DNA from 2 places in the Mesorhizobium sp. KR1-2 genome. Region 2 is predicted to be linked to the other one. Evidence: predicted binding sites of a transcription regulator. Region 2 holds the regulator's gene; the other holds the start of a gene.
The links. The regulator LexA, encoded in region 2, represses DNA repair genes until DNA is damaged. The targets are predictions, from matches to a motif close to TGTTCNNNNTGTGTTCNG.
Positions count from the first base shown of each region.

Region 1: the regulator LexA is predicted to act here: its motif matches at 1,576-1,593, upstream of ABLE85_RS02670 (cytoplasmic protein).

Region 1 covers NZ_JBDZDS010000001.1:558,854-561,840, forward strand. The annotation lists gene mnhG (monovalent cation/H(+) antiporter subunit G) at 1-336, shown strand, start outside; gene ABLE85_RS02665 (MucR family transcriptional regulator) at 627-1,052, shown strand; gene ABLE85_RS02670 (cytoplasmic protein) at 1,097-1,435, opposite strand; gene ABLE85_RS02675 (helix-turn-helix domain-containing protein) at 1,649-2,068, shown strand; gene ABLE85_RS02680 (DUF6456 domain-containing protein) at 2,070-2,855, shown strand; gene ABLE85_RS02685 (SufE family protein) at 2,862-2,987, opposite strand, start outside.
Region 2 covers NZ_JBDZDS010000006.1:21,296-24,282, reverse strand. The annotation lists gene ABLE85_RS13395 (ComEC/Rec2 family competence protein) at 1-1,150, shown strand, start outside; gene lexA (transcriptional repressor LexA) at 1,201-1,920, opposite strand; gene glp (gephyrin-like molybdotransferase Glp) at 2,211-2,987, opposite strand, start outside.

The DNA.
Region 1 (2,987 bases), on a different contig from region 2:
GCCGGGATACTTATCGTGATCGGCGCGATATTTACGCTGGTCGCCTCCATCGGCCTGCTGCGTCTTCCCGACCTCTACACCCGAATGCATGCGGCCTCGAAGGCCGGCACGCTGGGCTCCTGCGTCATGCTGATCGCCCTGGCCGTGCAGTCTCAGGACCTGGCCATATCCACGCGCGCGTTGGCTGGGGTGATATTCTTTCTCATGACCGTCCCAATATCTTCACATCTTTTGGCCAAGGCTGCACATGCTTCCGGTTGTCGTATGTGGCCAAAATCAGTCAGGGACGATATTGGCAGTTCTGTTCAATCTATCGTGAAGACCACCCAAAGTTGAGTAATTTGCATTAAAAGATGTAATATAGGCATTGTGGTTGGCTACTTCGCCGAAAGTTGCCAGAGGGTGCTTCCAGAACTTGAAATGGCCGAAGTTTACATGTGTGAATATTGGGGCTTATCGGTAGTCGCTACACGGAATTACGAAATATTTAATTGACTTAATTGGCATTAAAGTCCATTAAGGTGTAGCGGCACGAATCGTGGTGGACTAACCCTTCGTTAAGTCGCGCAAAGCCCCGCCTTTATAAAAAGGGGCGCCATTCCAACTTATCTTGGGGCCTGAAGAATATGGACACTGTCGAGACGCCGAGCAGAAATTACGAGATGCTGATCGAATTGACGGCCGATGTTGTCGCCGCATACGTCAGCAACAATCCTGTGCCAGTCGGCGAGTTGCCGAACCTCATCGCCGATGTGCATGCAGCTCTAGGCCGTGTCGGGGGAACGGTCGAGCAACCGCCTGCCGACAAACAGAAGCCGGCAGTGAATCCGAAACGTTCCGTCCACGACGACTACATCATCTGCCTCGAGGACGGCAAAAAGTTCAAGTCGCTGAAGCGTCACCTGATGACCCACTACGGCATGTCACCGGACCAGTACCGCGAAAAGTGGGGCCTGGACGCGACCTACCCGATGGTTGCGCCGAACTATGCGGCAGCACGCTCGCAGCTGGCCAAGAAGATGGGCCTGGGCCGCAAGCGCAAGGCCAAGTAATAAGGCCAGTTTTTCTAGTTTCGACGGCGCCTTCGGGCGCCGTTTTACTTTGTGGCTATCCGGAAGGAGCAGCGTCGGCTTGTTGTACGTGGGCCTGCTTTTCGCTTTTCACTTCTGCCGCATAGCCGGTCCAGCGCCTGTTTCAGCGCGATGTGCCGGTTCAGGTCGTAGCTCCAGTGGCGCCGCATGCCTCGGAGCCGCTCCCGCTCGATGGCGCGCGTAAGGCGGCGGACAAGCCCTGCCTTCAAGTCGGGGCCGGCCGCCATTGCCTCCGTCAGATCGATCCCACAGGCCAGTTGAAGGGCCGCGGTTTGTCTCGCGTCCGCCACCTCCGACAATTTCCGGGCCGTGAAGGCCCTGTATTCGGCGTGAATATCGCTCATCTGGAAATTTCCTCTCGCTTCCTGCGCCTCGACTATCCGGGCGGCGTGAGAGGGTGGGGATGAATATCTGTGCGAGCGGCTGTTGACTGGTTCGAAAATTCCTTTTGGATCAATCAGTTAGGTTTTTCCGGCAGATTAGTTGTTCTGTTTTTGTTCACATCTCCGTGGTGGCTGGGTATAAGAATTAATTCCTAGTATGCGGAGGGATGGTTCGTGCAGATAGCTGCGACATGCGAGAAACTCCAGATCGAGAGACCTCCGTCGGAAAAGGTGACAGAGCGCCGGTTGCCGGGACAGGTCGCGGAGAGGCAAACCGAGGAGGCAATCGAGTGGTGCGAGTGCCTGATCGACATCGGTGCCGCGCTGTTCAACGTCTCGAGCAAGGAACTGCGGCGAACGGGGCGCACCGCACAGGACGTGTCACGCGTGAGGCAGATCGCCATGTATGTCGGGCATGTCGTGCTGGGCCTGAGCATGAGTGACATAGGCAAAGGCTTTTCGCGGGACCGCACGACGGTGATGTACGCCTGTCATCTGATCGAGGATCTGCGCGACGTCGAGGAGTTCGACCGGGTCGTGGCGATGATGGAGCGGGTCGTCCTGGCTGCGTTCCGGCACAGGTTGGAGCGGTGACATGGCCGAGCATTCAGGGGAAGAGAAAGACGGTCGGCGCATCGTTCGCTTCCTGTCGCATGGACCGGCATCGGTCCGGGAGGCGGCTGTGGCCGGAAAGGTTCTGCTGGACGGTGGCGAACGTGGTGCGATTTCTGTCTCGCGCGCGGCACTTGCCGACTTGGTCAGGGCGGGTGCAATCGTTCGCGCGAACGACGAAGTGGCACTTTGGGAGGCTGCTTCTGCTGGGCAGCCGGCAAATCGGTACCGTGATCTGGAGGTTGTGACGGTCGATGTCGAGGGCTTGCCCACGCAAGCGATCGTCAACCTGTCGGAATCGCCGCTCGGGCAGTTGAGGCGCCGGAGGACGAAGGATGGCAGGCCGTTCCTGTCCGAGGTGGAGTTCAGGGCCGGCGAACGTCTGCGCACCGACTATACGCGCGGGCAGATAATGCCCCGAACCGGAGCGAACTGGGTGGCGAGCGTGGCCTCGGGGCGCAGGAGCGACGGCAATGGTATCGCGGACCTGACCGATGCGGCGCTCGCCGCGCGCCTGCGCGTGGAGCGAGCCATCGCGGCTGTCGGCCCCGAGCTTTCAGGTGTGCTCGTCGATATCTGCTGCTTCCTGAAGGGGCTGGAACTGGTCGAGGCCGAAAGGGGCTGGCCGGTCCGTTCGGCAAAGATCGTTCTCAAGAGCGCGCTCGGCGTGCTGAGCCGACATTACAGCCCGCAATGTCTCGAACGCCAGGGCGCAGCCAGACGGGTTCTGCACTGGGGAAGCGAGGATTATCGGCCGAAGATCGATTGAAGCGGATCAGGCAGGCTGCCGCAGGGCGCTTTCGGCGTCGTGCTTGATGCGTTTGACCATCGAGCGCAGGCCGTTGGCGCGCTGCGGCGTCAGATGCTCGTCGAGGCCGAGCGAGCGCAGGACGTCCTCGGC
Region 2 (2,987 bases):
CGTCAGCAAGGTAGCGGGCGATGTCGGCAGCCTGATGTTCACCTCGACCATCGCCGGCATCGCCACCACTGCCTTCGGCGTCTACCACTTCCAGCGCGTCTCGCCGCTCAGCCTGATCGCCAACCTGGCCGTCATGCCGAGCGTGTCGTTCCTGGTGATGCCCTTCGCCGTCCTCGGTTCGCTCGCCATGCCGCTCGGTCTGGATGCGCCATTCTTCTACGTGATGGGCAAGGGACTGACGATCATGATCACGGTCGCGAAATGGATATCGGACCGTTCGCCGATAGATGGGGTCGGCCTGATTTCCTCGCATTCGCTGGCCCTTTTGACCATTGCCCTGGTCATCGTCACCATGGCCACGACCTGGCTGCGTGCGCTGGCACTTCCCTTTGCGTTCGCGGGCATGCTCACGCTGACGGACGTCCGCACGCCCGATGTACTCATCTCCGAAGATGGTCGGCTCGTCGGGGTGCCCATCGGCGATCAAATGTTCGCGGTAAACAGGGCGCGACCAAATGCATTCACCGTCGAAAACTGGAGACGGGCGCTGCGCACCGAAGAGATCGTGGGCCCAATCGACAGCCTGAAGCCAAAGTCCGGCCGCAAGGGCATTGTGATCCTGGAAACGAGGGCTATCACCGACCCCGATGACATCTCTGCGGAACAGCTGGCCACCAGCGTACCACGCCAGGCAGATGCTGACGCAAGCTTGGCGGACGGCGCGTCAGGCAGCGGATTCGATTGCCATGACGGGCTTTGCGTTGCGGTGCATGCTTCCGGCACCATCGTGGCGCATGCGACCGACATACGGGCCGCGCATCGGGCTTGTGACTATGCCAGCCTCATCGTCATCGAAGACGCCACCGCGAAAAACGTCTGTTCGACCGGCCCGCCGCTGATCCTCACCAAACGCGAACTGGCAAAGTACGGCAGCGCCGCCGTCTACCTTCCGGACGATGAAACCGGCCAAGTGCCGGAAGTCAGGTTTGCGCTCTCCGAGCCCTATCGGCCCTGGCACACGCAGAGACGGTTTTCGCGTGAAGCACGCGGTTTGCCGCCATATGAGCAGAAGCAGCACGCGTTCTCAGGCGCCAAATTCCCCCGGGTCAAAAAACAGCCGGCCGATGATTCTGGCCCATTGGAGGACTAACGCCGACCCAAGCAATACGGCCAAGCCAAAACAATACAGCTGAACGAGGTTCAGTAGCGGCGGATGAGGCCGACCAGCTTGCCTTGCACCTTCACGCGGTCCGGGCCGAAGATGCGTGTCTCATAGGCGGGGTTGGCGGCCTCCAGGGCGATGGACGCCCCCTTGCGGCGGAAGCGCTTCAAGGTTGCTTCTTCATCATCGACCAGCGCCACGACGATTTCGCCGGGGCTGGCGGTATTGGCGTTGCGGATGATGACAGTGTCGCCGTCGAAGATGCCGGCCTCGATCATCGAGTCACCCTTGACCTCGAGCGCGTAGTGCTCGCCACCGGTGATCATCTCGGGCGGCACCGAAATGGAATGGGTCTTGTGCTGGATGGCATCGATCGGCACGCCGGCTGCGATGCGGCCCATGACGGGAATGGAAATCGCGATGCCGGCTTCGTCATTGCCTGCCACCGGGGGGCGAGCAGGTTCCGGCGCGCGGCGCCCAAGGCTGCCTTCGATGACGCTAGGCGAGAATTTTGCGCGCTGGGGAGCAAGGCCGGGCGCAATGGAATCAGGCAGGCGCAGCACTTCGAGAGCGCGCGCGCGGTTCGGAAGTCGCCGAATGAAACCGCGTTCCTCCAGCGCCGTGATCAGGCGGTGAATGCCGGATTTGGACGCGAGATCGAGCGCTTCCTTCATCTCGTCGAAAGACGGCGGGATGCCCGTCTCTTTCAGCCGCTCGTGGATGAAGAGAAGCAACTCGTGTTGTTTGCGCGTCAGCATCGCCGGCTCCCCCGAGAATCAAACCCAAAACAAAACCAGAACAAACACTATCTGTTCCATTTGTGTTCCGCAACTGTTTAAATTTTAATGAATGGGTTAAGGGGCCGGAAACCATGACGGTTCTGCTGAGGACCAGGGCCGGTAACGCGAACCGGCAGAATCCGTCTCTACGGTCTTGATTCCAGGACGTTTTCCTTATGACGCCGCGGCATGCGGCATGTCGATCGCCGGTTGCCTTTTTCCAGCGGTTCTCACTGCGCTTTCAGAGACACGGCAGCCCCTGCCACGGCTCAGCGGAGCCTCAGCACCGTGCAGGGTGAGCCGGCCGATGCGGCCGGCGCGAAGGGTTCGCGGATAATCAGGGCATTGGCTTCGGCGAATGTCCTGAGCATCGAAGAATCCTGCACCTCGAACGGCGTCGCTATCAGCCCCTCGGGTTCTTGGCGTAGCACCGCGCGGACATAATCCTGGCGCTGGTCGTTGGCCGCCATGGTCCTGTCGAGCACGGCCTGGCAAAGGTCAGGCTCGTAGGGCCTGCCGCCGAGCCGCGACAGGAGCGGCTTCAGGAACAGATGCGAACAGACGAGACTGGCGACCGGATTTCCGGGCAGGCCGAGGAAGCGGGTGCGCCCACGCCGGCCGAACATCAGCGGCTTGCCGGGGCGCATGGCAATCTTCCAGAAATCGAGCTTCATGCCTTCGCCGACCAGCACCTCGTTGGTCAGGTCGTGGTCGCCAACGGAGGCGCCGCCGAGCGTGACGACCACGTCGGCGTCCTTTTCCAGGGCCTGCCTGATGCGCGCCGCGATGGCCGGGCGGCTGTCAGGCACGACGCCCAGATCGAGCACACGCGCGCCAACAGATGCCGCGATCGCGGCCACGCCGAAGGCATTCGAGGCGACGATCTGGTCGGGCCCCAGCTCGCTGCCCGGGGGCAGCAGCTCGTCGCCGGTGGCGATGATGGCGATCAGCGGCTGCTTGATCACGTTGAGGCGAGGGTGGTTTGCCGAAGCGACCAGCGAAAGCGCGCCGGGATCCAGTTCGCGGCCCTTTTTCAGGAGCAGATC